Regions from separate parts of the Rhizobium sp. CC-YZS058 genome, predicted to be linked through region 3. Evidence: predicted binding sites of a transcription regulator. Region 3 holds the regulator's gene; each other region holds the start of a gene.
What was found. Region 3 encodes LexA, which represses DNA repair genes until DNA is damaged. Its sites were predicted from a motif close to TGTTCNNNNTGTGTTCNG; they were not measured.

Region 1 (6,102 bases), 200 kb from region 3:
CCAGCTTGGATGTGTGGAGGCTGCCATCAGTGACCGATCGCCCCGACGACGACGAGGCAGGCCCCGATCGCCATGGTCAGCAGGCTGCGCCAGTCGCGCATGATGAACACGACCGGATCCTCGTGCAGCTTGGAGCGGCGGGCGAGCATCCAGATGCGCAGCAGAAGATAGAGCACGAGCGGGCAGAGCGGCCAGAGCGCCCAGGGCTGGGCATACATCTCCATCATTTCCTTGCTCTGGATATAGAGCGCAAGGACGAGAGCGGCGGCAAAGGCGGCCGACACGCCGGCCTGTCCGACCATTTCGAAATCCACCGGCACATAGCCGCGCCCGGGAACGGCGGTTCCATCGAGACCGCCATGCTCGTCCAGTTCGACATAGCGCTTCACCAGCGCCAGGCTGAGGAAGAAGAAGATCGAGAAGGCGAGCAGCCAGAAGGAGAGCTCGGTATCGGTGGCTGCAGAGCCGGCGGCGATGCGCACCGTGTAAAGCCCGGCCAGGGTAAAGACGTCGATCAGCAGCTTGCGCTTGAGCACGAAGGTATAGGCCGTGGTCGTCGCGGCATAGAGCGCCAGCACGCCCATGAACTCGATCGGCATGGTCAGCGTCAGCGACAGCGAGGCAAGCAGCAGGGCCGCGGCCAGAGCGAGCCCGACCGGCACCGACATCTTGCCGCTCGCCAGCGGCCGGTTCCGCTTCTTCGGGTGACGGCGGTCGTTGGTCAGGTCCGAGAGATCGTTGATGACATAGACGGCGCTGGCGAGGAACGAGAAGGCGAAGAAGGCAACCACGGTGTTGATCAGCGCATCCATGTGCAGGATGTCGTGGTTCAAAACCATCGGCACGCCGATCAGCACGTTCTTGGCCCATTGATGGACGCGGATCGACTTCAGCGGCGTCAACGGGCTGACCGGGCCGGTGTCGAGTCGTTCGGCATCATGGCTGCGGCGCCAGGCCTCGGCCGCGCCATCCGGTGCGACGACGATCGCGCGGCGCGCGGCGTCGAAGGCCGGAATGTCGTCGCGGCTGTTGCCCATATAGTCGAAGCCGCCCTCCCCGAACCGGGCGACCAAGGCTGCGCGCTTGGAAGAGTGGGTGAGGTTCAGATCCTTCGACGAATGGATGACGCCATCGAAGACGCCGGCATGGTCCGCAACGCCGAGTGCCACCTTTTCGGCGGCACCGGTCACGAGAAGGATCGGCCGGCCCGTCTGCTTCTCCACCTGGAGCCGTGCCAGCACCGCTTCGCGATAGGGCCAGTCGCGGGCCTCGCGGCCCGAACGCGCGGCGACCTCGTGCTTGAGCCGGGCCTTGCCGCACAGCGCCCAGTAGATCATGGCGACGATCATGAACGGATTGCGGAAGAGGACGACGGCCGCCCCCTCCCAAAGCGTGTCGGCCGCAAGCAACGTGCCGTCGAGATCGACACAGAGCGGAATATGCCGGCTATCTGTACGCGCATCCATGAAAGGTAAACCCCGCTTGAACAGTTGCGGGGGAGACTGGCAGAGGACGCTTTCCGAAATCCAAACGCGCCTTGTCCACCGGGCGCCAAAGTCGAACCCTGGTTAAAGCCAGACGAATGCGATCGTTCAACTTGATCGCATCATGATCCAGTTCAGCGCAGCGCGCCAATCCGTCATACGGACCGGGGTGCCGTGCGATCCGGTCTCGAACAGCACGAACCGGGTCGGGTAGTTCCTGGCCTTCAATTGCCGGTAGAGCTCGGCCTGGTCGGTGGCGGCATAGGTCTTGTCGGCGCTGCCATGGCTGAAGAACATCGGCAGGCGGGCCTTGAAGGCGGCACTCTTCAAGAAGTTCGGATCGGTGGCGCCGCCCATGATCATCATGCCCGCAAGATGCGAGACCGCCTCGGCATTCCGCGTCACGCCCCAGCAGAGAAAGCTGCCCATCGATGCGCAGGACAGGACGATCGGACGGCCGGGCGACCGCCGGGCGCTTTCGGCGATCAGGGCCGCGATGTCGCCGACCCCATCCATGTCGAAGCTGCGCGCGCTTGGGGCGTAGTAGACACCGCCATTCTCGACGGCGAGGTTCTTCAGCCGGTTGAAATTGCCGCCGAAGGAATAGTCGTTTGCGCCGAGCCGCCGGTCGCCGCCGCGCCCATGGATGAAGATGACCGTGAAGGCCGCTCCATCCGCCTGCCCCGCCCGAAACACGTCGAGGCTCCGCCCGCCGAGCTGCAGGGTCTCGTTGGCCTGCTGCCGCTTGACGCCGAGCGAGACATAGGCGCGCTTGACGCGCCGCTCCGGCACGTCGTCACGCCCGTTGATGTCGCGCATCTCCTGATAGTCGATCACGCTCCAGTCGCCGCCATCCTTCTCCTCCAGCACGGGGCCATAGGCGAACAGCTCGTCCTTGAACGGCTTGAGGGTCAACGCGGCTGCGGGACCGGAAACGAAAGATGCAACGAGGGCCGCTGCGGCGGCAAGGCGGAAAAAGCGGGCCATGGGCGAGAATTTGTTCCCTTTTTGATCTCAAGGGCGCTTCGGCCCTTCCGCCGGGAGCAGTGCGGCGCTATGAAGGACCACCATTCCGGCGCGGTTCAACATCTCGTGGACCGGAATCGCGCCCCTTTCACGACCAGACGTTTGACGGAAGAGATGACCGACAGCAACGACCTTTTCTCCGATGAGCCGCCGAAGCGTCCCCGCCAGCCGGCACCGCAGAGCGGCAGCGGCACGCCAAAGCCCGAGCCTCGCCCGCGCGAAACCCCTGCCCCGCCGCCCTCGAAAGGCAAGGAAGCGGAGTATGACGCCTCCGCCATCGAGGTCCTCGAAGGGCTGGAGCCGGTGCGCCGCCGGCCCGGCATGTATATCGGCGGGACGGACGAGAAGGCGCTGCACCATCTCTTTGCCGAAGTCATCGACAATTCGATGGACGAGGCGGTGGCCGGCCATGCCAATTTCATCGACGTGCATCTGGATGCCGAAGGTTGCCTGACGGTGACCGACAATGGCCGCGGCATTCCGGTCGAGAACCATCCGAAGTTTCCGGGCAAGTCGACGCTCGAAGTCATCATGACCGTGCTGCATGCCGGCGGCAAGTTCGACAGCAAGGTCTACGAAACCTCCGGCGGCCTGCATGGCGTTGGCGTTTCGGTCGTCAATGCGCTGTCCGATCTGCTCGAGGTGGAGGTGGCGCGCAACCGCCGTCTTTTCCGCCAGCGCTTCTCGCGCGGCATTCCGCAGGGGGGGCTGGAGGAGCTGGGCGAGGTGCAGAACCGCCGCGGCACCCGCGTGCGCTTCCACCCCGATCCGGACATCTTCGGCGCCCATGCGAAGTTCGATCCGGCGCGCCTGTTCCGCATGGCGCGCTCCAAGGCCTATCTCTTCGGCGGCGTCGAAATCCGCTGGTCTTGCGATCCGAGCCTGGTCGAAGGCACGGAGACGCCGGACAAGGCGGTCTTCCACTTCCCCGGCGGCCTGAAGGACTATCTCAAGGCGACGATGGGCAGCGAGTTCACCGTGACCCGCGAGATCTTCGCCGGCAAGAGCGAAAAGTCCGGCGGCCACGGCTCGCTCGAATGGGCGGTGACCTGGTATGGGGGCGACTCGGTCGTCCACTCCTATTGCAACACCATTCCCACCCCGGAAGGCGGCACGCATGAGGCCGGCCTGCGCATTGCGCTGACCAAGGGTCTTAAGACCTATGCGGAGCTGACGCAGAACAAGCGCGCCGCGATCATCACCACCGATGACGTGATGATCTCGGCGGCGGGCATGTTGTCCGTCTTCATCCGCGAGCCGGAATTCGTTGGCCAGACCAAGGACAAGCTGGCGACCGTCGAGGCGCAGCGGATCGTCGAGAATGCGCTGCGGGATCCTTTCGACCACTTCCTGGCCGACAATCCGCAGGAGGCCGCCAAGCTGCTGGACTGGGTGATCGAGCGCGCGGACGAACGACTGCGGCGCCGCAAGGAGAAGGAAGTCAACCGCAAGAGCGCGGTCCGCAAGCTGCGCCTGCCCGGCAAGCTGGCCGATTGCGCGCAGAACACCGCCGATGGCGCCGAGCTCTTCATCGTCGAGGGCGATTCGGCCGGCGGCTCGGCCAAGCAGGCCCGCAACCGCGCCAACCAGGCGATTCTGCCGCTGCGCGGCAAGATCCTGAATGTGGCCAGCGCCGGCCGCGAGAAACTCGGGGCCAACCAGCAGCTCGCCGATCTCATCCAGGCACTCGGCTGCGGCACGCGCTCGAAATATCGCAGCGAGGACCTGCGCTACGAGCGGATCATCGTCATGACCGATGCCGATGTCGACGGTGCCCATATCGCCTCGCTGCTCATTACCTTCTTCTACCAGGAAATGCCGGACCTGATCCGCGACGGCCATCTCTTCCTCGCCGTGCCGCCGCTCTACCGCATCACGCAAGGGGCGAAGACGCTCTATGCCCGCGACGATGCGCACCGGGCGGAGCTGATGAAGAAGGAATTCAACGGCCGCGGCAAGGTCGAAATCGGCCGCTTCAAGGGCCTCGGCGAAATGATGCCGGCGCAGCTGAAGGATACGACGATGGATCCGAAGAACCGCACGCTCCTGAAGGTCGCCATCGACGAGGTCGATTTCGAGGGGACGCGCGATGCGGTCGACAATCTGATGGGCACGCGGCCGGATGCCCGCTTCCGCTTCATCCAGGAACGCGCCGCCTTCGCCGACAACCTCGATATCTGAAGGTGCCGAAAACGGGTTCGATCAGGGAAGGGCTGCGTGAGAGGGCGGCCCATTCTCGTTTCTCTTCAGCGGCTTGATCGATCACGTTCCGATATTGGATCCGGCAGCCGCTTCTCCATGAACAGGCTGAGCGGATCCGGCCCGTAAGGGCCGAAGGGCGGGATTTCGCGATAGCCGAAGGCGCGATAGAGACCAATCGCCTCCGGCTGGCGGATGCCGGTTTCGAGCCGGAGCACAGCGAGACCCCGTTCCACCGCCCGCGCCTCCACGCGGGTCAGCAAAGCGCGGCCTGCCTGCTTTCCACGCGCGCGGGCCTCGACGAAGAGCCGCTTGATCTCACCCGTTCCGTCGCCTGCAACGAGGAGCGCGCAGCAGCCGACGGCCCGCCCTTCCAGACGCGCCACGAAGAAGGAGACGGTTTCACCCTCGAGCGTGGCGAGATCGACCATATGGTTGCTCTCTGCGGGATAGAGCGCGGCGGCATAGCGATCCGACTGCTGCAGCAGTTTCTCGACCTCCGGCTGCCGCGGCGGCTCTTCCTGAATCAAGACAGACACTTGCACGCTCCTTCTCATTCCGTCTGGCAATTTCCGCTGATTGATTGACAGTTTGAGTCCTGCACCTGGTCCAAGTCTCTGACGCACAAGCGTTTCACCGACCACTGCGCCTTCGAGGGCCCGTGACAAATCGATACGAAGCGGCTTGCCGACCGCCTTAATTCCATGCCCGCTGTTGTCCTAGCCTGGAGAGAATCGAAGGAGACGCAGATGGTCAATGCCGCCCTCATTTTCATGACGATTCTCGGCTGTGACGACAGTGTCAGCCAGTGCCACTATATCAAGACCGTCAAGGGTGAGTGGGAGAGCGTGGCGGCCTGCGATCGGCAGTCGCAGACGCAGCTTCCCGCCATGAAGGACGCCCACTATCCCGTGGTCGTCGCCATGTGCGAGACGAGCGGCGACGCGCCGATCGCCTCTGCCGCCGGCCCGCTAGCGCCCAATGGCGCGATTGCCGCCCCGCCACCCTCCGCCGCTGTGGGGCCGAATGCAGAAAAGTCTGCTGCTGGGGGAAGCCCGCAGGCGCAGGCAGGTGTCACGCCCGCCATGCCTGCCGCCGGCATGACGGTCGAGCCGGCGCCTGCCCCGCCTCCGCCGCTGCCGCAGCGCGCCTATGCCCTATTGAAGGGAGCCCTGCCGGACGGCCAGAGGCTGAAGCGGGTCCTCACCGGACCGGTCCATTCGATCGGCCAGGGCTATTCCTGGATTGCACGCAAGGTCAGCTTCTAGTCCGCTCTGTCGCGGCGGGCTCGGCCACCCGTGCTCAGACCATCTTCTGCGCGACGAGGCTCGTTACTGTGTCGTGGATCATCTCGTCCTGCGGGCGCATCGTCCAGCCGAGCAGCCGCTCGGCC
Region 2 (6,102 bases), 360 kb from region 3:
CTGCCAAGGCCGCAGCGCAAGATGACACCGAGCGAACCGCCGCCTGGGCGCGGCTGCGCCCGCGGATCCGCTATATCTCCGGCGACTTTACCGCCGATGCGATCTACGAGACCCTGAAGACGGAGCTGACGGGCAATGCGGTCTTCTATCTCGCGGTTCCGCCGCGCTTCTTCGGAGACATCGTCGAGAAGCTGGCCGATCATGGCCTGATGGAAGAGGGCCAGGACGTCTTTCGCCGGGTGGCGATCGAAAAGCCCTTTGGCCACGATCTCGCCTCCGCCCGGGCGCTCAATCAGCGCATTCTGGCCCGCATCCGGGAGACGCAGGTCTTCCGGCTCGATCATTTCCTCGGCAAGGAAACCGTGCAGAACATCATGACGCTGCGCTTTGCGAACATGATGATCGAGAAGCTCTGGACGAGCGACAGCATCGACCATGTGCAGATCACCGCGGCCGAAACGGTGGATGTCGGCACGCGCGGCAGCTTCTACGACGCCACCGGCGCGCTGCGCGATATGGTGCCGAACCATCTGTTCCAGATCCTGGCGCTCGTCGCCATGGAGCCGCCGATCGCCTTCGACGCCGAGGCGGTGCGGGACGAGAAGGCCAAGGTGCTGCGCGCCATCCGCCAGTACAGCCTGGAGGAGGCAAAGCAGAACGGCGTGCGTGGCGCCTATACGGCCGGAACCCTGGCCGGTCGGGACGTGCCTGCCTATCGCGATACCGCAGATGTCGCGCCGGACAGCCGGACAGAGACCTATGCGGGCCTGAAGCTGATGGTCGACACCTGGCGCTGGGCCGGCGTGCCCTTCTACCTGCGCACGGGCAAGGCGCTTGCGGTGCGGGATACGGAAGTGATCGTCACCTTCAAGCCGGTGCCCTTTGCCCAGTTTCCGCGCCTGCGCGACGCGCATCTGCCGCCGAACCGGGTGGTGATCCAGATCCAGCCGGATGAGGGGATCAGCATGGACATGCTGATCAAGCGGCCGGGCCTCGGCGTTGCGGTCGAGCCGGCGGTCATGGCCTTCCGCTATGCCGAACGCTTCAATATCAGCCGGCTGAACGGCTACGAGACCCTGCTCTACGATATATTTTCCGGCGACCAGACGCTGTTCCAGCGGGCGGACGCCGTGGAGGCCGGCTGGCGCGCGGTTCAGCCCTTCCTCGATGCCTGGAGCCAGGACGGCGAGCCGCAGCCCTATGCCCCCGGCTCCCTCGGCCCCGACGACGCGGCTGCCCTGCTTGAGCGCGACGGCCTCAGCTGGCACGACCTGATTACCCAATAGATGCTGCGCCGGGGACGAAAAGCACTGGTAGCGATGATGGGGCGGAGGGCAATGGGCGTGCCGAGCCCGTCCGCCTCTTCATTGCGTCCGCAGTGCCTCGCCGCCGGTGCTCTTGGTCTCGTCCTGGGCGCGCTGCCGATCCCGGCCCATGCGCAGGATGAGAAGACCCCCGTGCCCTGCCTTTATCAGGAACAGGGCGAGGCGCCGGGCCTCTGCATTCGCAAGGAAAGCTTCAATGCCGATCTCTGCGCGGCGATTGAGACCCTGGCTTTGCGCAATGCCGTGCCGCCCGATTATTTCGCCCGGCTCATCTGGCGGGAAAGCCTGTTCCGACCGGAAGCGATCAGTCCAAAGGGGGCGGAAGGGATTGCGCAGTTCATGCCCTCCACCGCCCGGCTGCGCGGGCTGGACAACAGTTTCGATGTCGTACAGGCGCTGTCGGCATCCGCTGCCTATCTCCAGGAGCTGAACCAACGCTTCGGCAATTTCGGCCTTGCCGCTGCGGCCTACAATGCCGGGGAGGCGGGGCTGCGGCGCTTCCTGTCGACGGGGCGCCTGCCGCTTGAAACGCAGGACTATGTTTTCGCCATCACCGGTCATCCCGCGGAAAGCTGGAAGACGAGTCCGCCCGAGCGGGCGGCGCCGCCGCTCGATGCGGCCAAGCCGTTTCAGCCGGCCTGCCTGGCGCTTGCCACCAGCCGCATCCTGCAGGAGCCCGTCCTGACCGGGACGGCCGACTGGGCGCCTTGGGGCGTGCAGCTAGCCGGCCACACCAATCCGGCCGTGGCCCTGCGGCTGTTCAACCGCGCCGTCCTGACCCTGCCGGCACCCTATAACAGCGAACGCGCCCTGATCACCCGCCAGCGGACGGGCAGCTTCGGGACGCGACCCCGCTATGCCGCGCGCATCGGCCGGGAAACGCGCAAGGAGGCCGACGCGCTCTGTACGATCGTGCGCAGGGCCGGCCAGGCCTGTATCGTGCTGCGCAATGGCCCGCGCCGCTGAGTCGTGTTGGGATGATCAGGAATTGGGGTTGAGATGAAAGACGACAACATCATCAAGTTCGAACGGCCGAAGCCGAAGAAGGCGCCGCGCCAGGTTTCCGCCGGCCAACGCAAGGCGCTGATCTGGCTCGCAGTCGTCCTCGTGCTGGCCGGCGTTTGGGCCTATTACCAGTACATCGCGCCGCCGACCCTTTGATCGTCTAGCGGGGCGTGAGCTTGGTGGTTGCTGCGAGCAGGAGCGCCAGCACGCCGATGATCAGCGTCACCCAGAAGGCGCCGTCCGCAAGTGGCGCGAAGGCGGCGATGAGCAGCATGACGAGCCCGAACACGGCATCGAGCATCAGATGCAGGGGCATGGGCAGCAGGCGGGCCAGCGACAGTTCGTACTGCGTGACCAGCGAATAGCCGATGCCGAACAGGCTAAGCAGGATGTAGAGACCGGAAAGGCTGCTGCTCAAGCCGAAGGCGAAGGGGATGCTCAGCACGAGGAGCGAAACCGCATAGTCGGCCACGCCGTGGAGCAGGGTCGGCACGACGCGCATCATGGCCTCGCGTGAGAGAGGGGAGGCCCTCATTCCCGGCGGCGCCGGGGATGAGGGCAAGGGAGCGAGGAGAAAGGTTTAGTCCTTATCGAGCTCGCGGGCCATCATCAGGTGATGCTCCAGTGCCGGCCGCGTCTTGGCCGCCCAGGCCTTCAGCTCGGCCTGCTCGCCTTCATTGCCGTAGCGGGTGAAGAGGTCGACCGCGCTTTCATGCGCCGTCACCTGGTCTTCCTGGTAGTCGTCGGAAAACTCTTCGCCGTCGCTTTCCTTCAGCTCGTCCAGCATGCCCTGCTGGGCGGAGGAGAGCTGCGGTGCCGGCATCTGCAGTCCGGCCTTGGTCGCCAGGTCCTTCAGCTCGCTGCTGGTCTTCTGATGGTCGTTGATCATCTGCTGCGCGTAAGCCTTGGTGCGCTCGTCGCCGCGCTCCAGGGCCAGCTTGCTGGATTCGATCTCGAACATGTCGCTGGCGGCAGCTTCCTTGATGAAGTCTTCCGTCTTCGGCGCAACGCCGAGAACGCTGTTCACACCGGTCTTTTCGGCAGCCGACTGGGCGAGCACGGGGCTTGCCAGCAGGGCGGCAGAAACGAGAGCGGCGGATGCGGTGGTGAGAAACAGGGTCTTCATGGGGGTCTCCAGGTTTGCGTCGCCCTCCCAACCGGGAAACGCCCTTCGGGTTCCCAATGGTCGTCGTGATCTTCCGGAAAACCTGCCCAGTTGAAGAAACCGCCGGCGCGACGGCGGTTGTTTGAAGGCGTCCCATGGCCAGACAGTGCCGCCCCGCCTCGAGCGGAGCGAGACTGCCCGTTCGTCACGGGTTTAGCCGAGATCCAGTTCCTGCTTCAGCGCATCGATCCGCTTGGAGGCTTCGGCCTTGGTCAGGTCGTCGGCGAATTGCTCCGGCTTGTGCGCCTGCTCGGACAGCGTCTTCAGATAGGAGCCCTGCGCACCGGTCATCGGCTCATCGCCGCTGACCCAATCATCGGGGTTCTTCTCGGTGTTTGAGGACTGGCTCTGCTCGCTCTGTGTCTGGGTGGTCATTCATCGTCTCCTTGTGATGTTCCCGAAACGTTCGACCGAGCGTTCTGTTCCGCGACGAATGTTCGTGCCGCAAAACGGAAGCACCGCGCCCTTGTGGAGCGCGGTGCGGAGGAGATGCGAAGCGGGGATGAAGGTCAGGCCGCGCGGCGGCTTGCTGGGCGTGTCTCCCCCTCCAACCGGAAACGGGAGAGCAGGGAGGAGAGGGCGGCAATGTCCTCGGCGAGCTGCTGCGTCGCCGCATTGGTTTCCTCCACCATGGCAGCGTTCTGCTGGGTCATGTGGTCGAGCTCGTTGACGGATCCGTTGACCGAGCCGAGCGAGGTCGACTGCTCCTGGCTGGATGCGGCAATCAGGTCGATCTGGGTGGCGATGCCGATGATCTCGCCGGCGATCTCGGTCAGCACGTCGCCGGTGTCCCGCACGAAGCGCGAGCCGACGGACACTTCTTCTGCGGACCGGCGGATGAGCTCGCCGATTTCCTTGGAGGCTTGGGTGGAGCGCTGGGCGAGGTCGCGCACCTCCTGCGCCACGACCGCGAAACCCTTGCCGGCCTCACCGGCACGGGCCGCCTCGACACCGGCGTTCAGCGCCAGCAGGTTGGTCTGGAAGGCGATCGTGTCGATCACGCCGATGATCTGGCCGATCTTCTGAGAGGCCTCGCTGATCCGGTCCATGGCGCCGACGGCGTTCTGAACGGTGACGGCCGAGGACTCGGCCCGCCCCTTGGTGCGCTGGACGATGCCGCGGACCTCGTGGGCGCGCGAGGCGGCGGTGCCGACCGTGACGGAGACCTCGTCGAGCGCGGCGGAGGTTTCCTCCAGCGCGGCCGCCTGTTTTTCCGTGCGATGGGCGAGATCCCCCACGGCACCCGCCATGTGGTTGCCATTGTCGTGGATGAGGCCGGTCAGCGTGTTCACCTCGCTCAGCGTCTCGCGCAGGCGAGCGACCGAAGCGTTGAAGTCGGCGCGGACGCGATCGAGATGCGGCGCGAAGGGCGTGTCGATCGTGAAGCTGATATCCCCATGCGAAAGGCGCGAGAGCGCGTCTGCGAGGGTGGCGACAGCGAATTCGGTTTCGCGGGCGGCAGCCTGGCGGTCGGCCTCATTGCGGTGGCGCTCGGCCTCGGCCTGCCGACGCTCCATCTCGGCGCGCTCTTCCATCGAGATCTTGGCGAGCGCGCTCTGCTTGAAGACGGAAAGCGCCCGTGCCATGTCGCCGATCTCGTCCGGCCGGCTTTCTCCGGTCACGGCGGTGTCGAGCGCACCGTCCGCCAGACGCCGCATCGCCGCGGTGATCTGCGAGATCGGCCCTTTGAGGGTGATGACGAGCACGCCGCCGGCCAGCATGGCGACCAGGATGCCGAGCAGGGTGGCGCCGATGGAGATCGTGTTGGCCTGTTCACGCTCGCTCCCGGCGCTCTGCTTCTGGCGCTCGGCGAAGTCGGCGAGTAGCCCCCACATGCCGTCGATCTCCTTGGCGGCGACATCGAACTCCGCCTGCTGGCGGGCGCGCTGATCGACGATCGCCATGGAATCGGCCTCGAGGGCCTTCAAGGCCGGTTCGGCCTGCGGCGGCAGCTCGGCCATTGCCTTCACGTCGGGCATGGCCTTGGCAAGGCCTTCGACTTCCTTGCGATAGGCATAAAGCCCCTGCTGGATGAGCTTGGCATTGGCCTCGGTCGGCGCGCCGCCGAGTTCGGCGAAACCGACGCGGATCTGGTTGGCATAGTTGACGATGGCGCGCAGCTTGTTGCCCACCTGGTCGGCCTTGCCGATCTGGCCTTCGGCAGCGGCGAGATCGCTCACCGACTTGCGCATGATATCGTCGGCAAAGGACTTCACTGCCCGCGCGGCGACGCGGATTTCGCCGATCATCGGCCCGAAGCTCGGTATGGCGGCCGGATCGGCCTTGACCTTGTCGGCCTCCGCCGCCACCGCTTCGACGGCCTTCTTCAGCCGGTCGACCGGCGGCGCAGCCGTTTTGCCGAGCGCCTTCGCCGTGGCGGCGACCGCCTCGTTCATGGCCGGTACGGCGACGAGGATTGCCTTGGCCTTGTCGGCGGGCGAGGGCACGGTGGACACCTGGCCGGCCAACAGCTCACCCTTGTCGGCGAGCGTCGTCAGCGCGAGCGCGGTGTTGAGACCGCCCTTGGCCGATTTCTCGACGGTCTTGGCACTGGCGAGCAATTGGAAGGCATGCTTGCCGATCGCCGACTGCACCACCATCAGCGCT
Region 3 (6,102 bases):
GCCACGGCGCAGGATCAGCGGCGCGCCAAGGCGTTTCAGGTCGTCGCTGAGGGCGGCGAGGGAATGATGCAGCCACCAGGCCTGTGCCTCGCCCAAGGGGCCGGATTCGCCAGGCTCGAGGATGTAAAGAGGGAGGACGGCGCGCCCGGAAGCGACCGCGGCGGCGAGCGCACGATTGTCATCGGTCCGCAGGTCCTTTCGGAACCACAGGATGACCGTTCCCGTCTCCGCCCGCTGTGCCTTCGCCATTGTCCCCGCCATCCTCTATCCGCCGCTGTCTACGGCAGACGAGAAGGGGTGGATCAGGGATCACGGAAAAACAAGATGTTGCTGCGTTTATCCGAAACGACTTTTCAAGAATGATGCCGAGCTCACTGAGACGGCAGACGTCAGAGCGCCCCGCCCGTCACAGGGTTGACCACTGGTCGTTCCGCCTCGTCCGGTGTGCCGCTGGGGACTGCGAAAGGAGGTGCGACAGGCGCATCTTCTTTCTGCTCGGCCTCATCCGCTCGCTCAATCACGTCTTTCGGCGACGATTGTTCGACGTCCGTCCGCTTCTCATCCACCATCGTCCACCTCCGTCAAAGACAAGAGGAAGGCGGGACTGCACGGATAGTTCCCGGAGAGGATGGATGAAGGGATTAGGGAAGGAAAGAGCCAGTAAATGGCTCCCCGGGCCGGATTCGAACCGGCGACCTGTCGATTAACAGTCGAATGCTCTACCGCTGAGCTACCAGGGAACATCTGCGCCGCAGAAGTGATGCTGCTATTACAAACGCTTTCTCGATTTGCCAAGCGCTTTTTCAAAAAAACTTGCCGCCCTGTGGATGAATGCCCATCTTCGCTGCGCATCCCGCGCGGCCCGAGAGACGGGCTATTGCCGCGCGAGACGGCGGCGCGCCCACGCAGGCGCGGGATGCCGTGTGAAACGAAATGAAAGGAAGAGGCATGTCGGATGCCGAAAACCGGGTTCGTCCCGCGGCGCCGCCGCATCTTCAGCTGGGGTCATGGCGGATTCGCTTGCCGCGCTCCCGCTGGCTGCGGGTGCTGATCGGGGTCCTGTTCGTGCTGTTCGGCTGTCTCGGCTTCCTGCCGATCCTCGGCTTCTGGATGATCCCCGTCGGCCTGATCGTCCTGTCGCACGACTTCGCCAGCGTCAGGCGCCGACGCCGCCGCTTTGCCGTCTGGTGGGGTCGACGCCGGCAGGCGAAGGAACAGGCATCGTCATAAGTCACCGATTGAAGCGCTGAAAAGGCAATGGCCCGCACGAGGCGGGCCATGTGAGACTTCACGACCGTAGCTGCTACGGGCCGGTGTACCCGTCAACCAGAGAGCTTACGGCTGCTGCGCCGCGCCGCCGCTCCCGGTCTGCGGTGTAGGATCGCGATCGGCGGGAGCCGGCTGCATGGCTTCGCCAGCCGGCGGCGTATTATCGACCGTGCCTTGGTTCGGGGTTGTGGCGCTCGTATCGTTCGGTGTCGCTGCCGGAGCCGTCTGCCGCGTGGTCGCGGCGTCGTTGTCGACGCTTTCGCCGTAAAATTCCGCGATTCCCCACGCGAGGGCTGCGAGCACCAGTCCGCCGATCAGCACCTTCAAGACCGGCGAACCCTGTCTGCCCTGCCGGGCTTCCGTCGGGGAAAGGGTCACCTTCTTGTTCAGTTCGCTGGTGTTGCGCACGTCGCCGCGCTCGTCGACTACCTTGGCCATGATGTCTCCTCAGGCCGGCTCAGCCGGCGGTTTGATTGCTGGAAGAACGCAACCAAGCCTGTTGTGTTCCCGCAGGCCTCGGCATCGCGAGTCTCTCTCCCTTCCCATTTCGTCGCGACTCGATTCGTGATAGAGAAAGCATGTCGCTGATTTGCGGAGGAGCAAGCGGGCGACCTGTCTGCATTCGGGAGGACGACATGCAGTATTCCGTTCAATTCTTTACATGGACCCCGCGCGAGGGCGTGCACCAGGTTGGCCAGACCATTGCCGTCGAGGCGGTCAACGCCAAGCTCGCCGCTGTCACGCTGCTCGGCGTGCCCCTCGACGAGACGGGCGCCAGCAACAGGCTGGCGGCGCGGGTGTGGGGACGCGAGAATGAGGAGAGGGCGGACTGCGTCTGCTTTTTCTACCATTAGCGTCGGCCGGTGCTCGTGGGCTCGAAACGCGATCCGTTTTTCGCTGATTGAGGGCCTTGTGGAACACATAAGGAACAGCTAGTCTCGTTCTTGATTTGTTTCCAGCGATTCCGGAGCCTCGCCATGCTGACGCGCAAGCAACAGGAACTCTTGATCTTCATCCATGAGCGGCTGAAGGAATCCGGTGTTCCCCCCTCCTTCGACGAGATGAAGGACGCGCTGGCGCTCGCTTCCAAATCCGGCATTCACCGGCTGATCACCGCGCTGGAGGAGCGCGGCTTCATTCGGCGTCTGCCGAACCGGGCTCGTGCGCTGGAGGTGATACGGCTGCCGGAGGCCTATGGCGCCCCGAGCAAGGAACCGCGCCGCAGCTTTTCGCCGAGCGTCATTCAGGGAAGCTTGGGGCAGGAGCCGGCCGCGCCCGCCGCCGCACCGTCCGCGCGGGGTCGGCCCGTTGCGCCGGGCAACGACAACAACAGCGTCTCCGTTCCGGTCATGGGCCGGATTGCAGCGGGTGTGCCGATCTCGGCGATCCAGAACAACACGCATGACATCGCCGTGCCGCTCGACATGATCGGCGTCGGCGAACATTACGCGCTCGAGGTCAAAGGCGATTCGATGATCGAGGCCGGTATTCTCGACGGCGATACGGTCATCATCCGCAACGCCAACAGCGCGAGCCCCGGTGAGATCGTCGTGGCGCTGGTCGATGACGAGGAGGCGACGCTGAAGCGCTTCCGCCGAAAGGGCGCCTCCATCGCACTCGAAGCCGCCAATCCGGCGTATGAGACGCGAATCTTCGGCCCCGAGCGGGTCAAGATCCAGGGCCTTCTGGTCGGCCTGATCCGCCGCTACCACTGACGGTTCACGGGAAAAGGGCAGGCAGGCCGTGCCTGCCTCCCAGCCTGCTCGGTCCGCCTTTCAGACCGTCACCGTCGGTCGATATCGCCATCGCCGCGGATGAACAGCATGCCAACGGCGCCGAAGACGACGACGGCCTGCAGAATAAACATTGGCCATTCCTGTGCCATGCCGAACCTCCCGGGCGCGCCTGCTGCTGCCTACTGCTTACGATCGCGGCGCGCTCGCTCCTCGACCAGACCTAGCGCGCCGTCCGTCCCTTAGAAGGGTGGCGCGGGTGATGGCGATCTCCGCGACCGATGCTGGACGAGAGAGCCTGCGTTTCGCCTTCCCGGCATTGCGGGCTTTGCGACCGGTCTCCCGCATCCACTCTCGCGCCCGTCCGTCCGCGCTCATCGAAGCGAGCCATTCGCTTGTTGCACGGCAAGCTTGTGCAGGGATCGTGCCTGGCTGCGGAACCGCAAGCCCTTTGGCACGTTTGCTGCTCGAATTCGAACGGCGGACATGATGATCGCCGGATGGGGACATGACCATGCCCGGCACAAACGCCGTCCTAGAAGTGCTTGCCTTCGACCGCGCCCCGGATGGCGGCTTGGCCCTGGTCGAGCCGACGATTTCCGCGGCGAGCGAAGATGAAGCGAGGCACGTTGCCCTTCGCCTGGCTGACCAGCATGCCGGCGCTGTCGCGCTGCGCCGGGACACGAGCCCGGCCGTCGGTGAAAGCAGCGCGCCCGTCGTTCTGTTCCAAGCCGGCGAGATCGGCGATTTCGACTAGCGGGATCGTCCCGATCCACTGCTGCCGTTCGCTTCTTCAGAACACGACCACACACCATTCCAGTTTGCCTCCCGCTGCCATCCCTGGCGCGGCCTGCCGAAAGGGTATCTCCATGCGTTTCATCTTCGTTGGCATGATCGTCTCCGTCCTTTCCATCCTTGCGCTGAAATACGCCAACAACGACATCGGTCAGGCAGTGCCGCTGATGAACCCGCAGGCGGTTTCGAGCCTCTGATCCGTCGCGTCATGGGCGAGGAGACGCGGGCGGGGAAAAGTGCGGCCCGCACCGGCTTGCCTCTTGCGATTTCTCGCGGATGGCTCTAAACGCACGCCACGGCTTGTTTATGAGCCTGTGAGGCCTCGTGGCGGAGTGGTGACGCAGAGGACTGCAAATCCTTGTACCCCGGTTCAATTCCGGGCGAGGCCTCCAAAACTCTCCACATCATGATAGAAGTTTGATTGTTGCCATCGTTTGGCCGCGCCATCCGCGAAGGGGACGGCGCATCTCCCGGCTCCGCAAACGATGCCCGCCAGTCCCGTTCAATTTGCGTGTTTTTTTCGTAATTTGACGAAGATGGTGAGCGCGCAGGGATTCGAACCCTGGACCTACTGATTAAAAGTCAGTTGCTCTACCGACTGAGCTACGCGCTCTTCCAGATCCGGCACGGCCGGCGAAAGTGGGCGGAGATATGCATAGGCCGGCCCGCGGGGTCAACCCATAAAAGCCTCTTCGCTGTTTTTCCATCGGCCTCTCTCGGCAGCGACCGAGCGCGACTCCCCAGCAGCATTCCGCCGGCGGACCTTCGCGACGCCGTTCATCCTGATCGTCCAATCCCTCGTCGCGCGATCCCCGGTCGTGTTGCCGCAGGGAGGGTGAGACGGTTTCCAAGGGGCGATGGGAGCGGTAGAGGGGAGGGGCTGGCAGGGGTGCGGCCATGGTCGGTCCCGCCAGTGACTTCATGCCGGCGCGGGCTTGGCGCGGCGCGACGTCGGTTCGATTGACATGCCAGGAGTTGCCGGTGGCCATTGCCGAAATCCCGATCGTCTATGCGCTTCTCGCCGGGGCGCTCTCTTTCCTGTCACCTTGCGTGCTGCCGCTGGTCCCGCCCTATCTCTGCTATATGGCGGGCGTATCGATGGATCAGTTCCGCGAAGGCGGCGGCCCGGCGGCTGCGGGTCAGGTGCGGCGGGCGGTGTTCGTCACCGCGGTGCTGTTCACGCTCGGTTTTGCCACGGTCTTCGTCGCGCTCGGGGTCGGTGCGTCGAGCCTCGGCATGCTGCTGCGCCAGCACATGGACGTGCTGTCGCGGCTCGGCGGCTTCGTCGTCATTCTGATGGGTCTGCATTTTCTGGGCGTCCTCCGCATCCCCCTGCTTGCCCGAGAGGCCCGATTCCAGGGCGCAGGCAAGCCGGCGACGCTTTCCGGCGCCTATGTGATGGGTCTCGCCTTCGGCTTCGGCTGGACGCCGTGCATCGGTCCGGTTCTCGGCACCATTCTCGGCGTTGCCGCGGCACGCGACACTGTGGGGCAGGGTGCCGCGCTTCTCGCCGTCTATTCGCTCGGCCTCGCCGTTCCCTTCTGGATCGCGGCCGGGTTCTCCGGCGCCTTCATGGGCTTCCTCACCCGCTTTCGCCGACACCTGGGACTGGTGGAAAAGATCATGGGCGCTTTGCTGGTGCTTTCCGGCCTCGCCTTCCTGTTCGGCTTCGTCAGCAGCGTCGCGATCTGGTTCCAGGAGAGTTTTCCCATCCTGATGAAAATCGGGTGAGGCGACCGTGGCCTCGCTTCTCGCGCTCGTTCTCCCGTTCTTCGGCCTCATCCTGCTTGGCTATCTCGCCGCGCGCTTCACGCCGCTGCGCCATGCCGGGGCCGATGGTCTTGCCTGGCTGAACGCCTATGTCCTCTACCTCGCCCTGCCGGCCCTGTTCTTCACGCTCATTTCCCGTACGCCGATCGAGGAACTCGCGCGGTTCGATTTCATCGCGGTCGATCTGGCGGCCACCTACGCTGTCTTCCTTCTGGTCTTTCTTCTCTCCCGGCTGGTGCGCGGCAATGGAATCGCCGGATCGACGGTTCAGGGCCTGGCCGGCTGCTATGGAAATATCGGCTATATGGGACCGGGTATTGCGCTGCTGGCGCTTGGCGAGAAGGCGGCCGTGCCGGTTGCCCTCATCTTCTCCTTCGAGAATGTCGCCCATTTCATCGCCGCTCCGGCGATGATGGCGCTCGCCGGCGGAGAGACCGCTCGCCCGCTTCGGCTGGCCGGCCAGGTGGCGCGGCGCATCCTGCTGCATCCCTTCATCCTGGCGACCCTGATCGGCGTCGGCGCCGCCGGATTGCAC

Region 1: a site for LexA is predicted at 2,483-2,500, ahead of parE (DNA topoisomerase IV subunit B). Genes of this name have one in related genera too.
Region 2: a site for LexA is predicted at 3,888-3,905, ahead of U8330_RS07375 (DUF3072 domain-containing protein). Genes of this name have one in related genera too.

What each region holds. Positions count from the first base shown of each region.
Region 1 covers NZ_JAYESJ010000001.1:2,105,967-2,112,068, forward strand. The annotation lists gene U8330_RS10020 (FAD-binding oxidoreductase) at 1-27, opposite strand, end outside; gene U8330_RS10025 (UbiA family prenyltransferase) at 27-1,466, opposite strand; gene U8330_RS10030 (alpha/beta hydrolase) at 1,593-2,471, opposite strand; gene parE (DNA topoisomerase IV subunit B) at 2,625-4,691, shown strand; gene U8330_RS10040 (GNAT family N-acetyltransferase) at 4,757-5,266, opposite strand; gene U8330_RS10045 (hypothetical protein) at 5,459-5,977, shown strand; gene U8330_RS10050 (NAD-dependent epimerase/dehydratase family protein) at 6,012-6,102, opposite strand, start outside.
Region 2 covers NZ_JAYESJ010000001.1:1,543,696-1,549,797, forward strand. The annotation lists gene zwf (glucose-6-phosphate dehydrogenase) at 1-1,286, shown strand, start outside; gene U8330_RS07355 (lytic transglycosylase domain-containing protein) at 1,320-2,291, shown strand; gene U8330_RS07360 (hypothetical protein) at 2,325-2,486, shown strand; gene U8330_RS07365 (hypothetical protein) at 2,491-2,865, opposite strand; gene U8330_RS07370 (DUF4142 domain-containing protein) at 2,911-3,456, opposite strand; gene U8330_RS07375 (DUF3072 domain-containing protein) at 3,649-3,870, opposite strand; gene U8330_RS07380 (methyl-accepting chemotaxis protein) at 4,005-6,102, opposite strand, start outside.
Region 3 covers NZ_JAYESJ010000001.1:1,903,946-1,910,047, reverse strand. The annotation lists gene U8330_RS09090 (deoxyribodipyrimidine photo-lyase) at 1-249, opposite strand, end outside; gene U8330_RS09085 (hypothetical protein) at 390-569, opposite strand; tRNA gene U8330_RS09080 (tRNA-Asn) at 666-740, opposite strand; gene U8330_RS09075 (hypothetical protein) at 949-1,230, shown strand; gene U8330_RS09070 (hypothetical protein) at 1,336-1,707, opposite strand; gene U8330_RS09065 (hypothetical protein) at 1,905-2,123, shown strand; gene lexA (transcriptional repressor LexA) at 2,247-2,984, shown strand; gene U8330_RS09055 (hypothetical protein) at 3,517-3,759, shown strand; gene U8330_RS09050 (hypothetical protein) at 3,872-3,994, shown strand; tRNA gene U8330_RS09045 (tRNA-Cys) at 4,116-4,189, shown strand; tRNA gene U8330_RS09040 (tRNA-Lys) at 4,335-4,410, opposite strand; gene U8330_RS09035 (cytochrome c biogenesis CcdA family protein) at 4,779-5,528, shown strand; gene U8330_RS09030 (AEC family transporter) at 5,536-6,102, shown strand, end outside.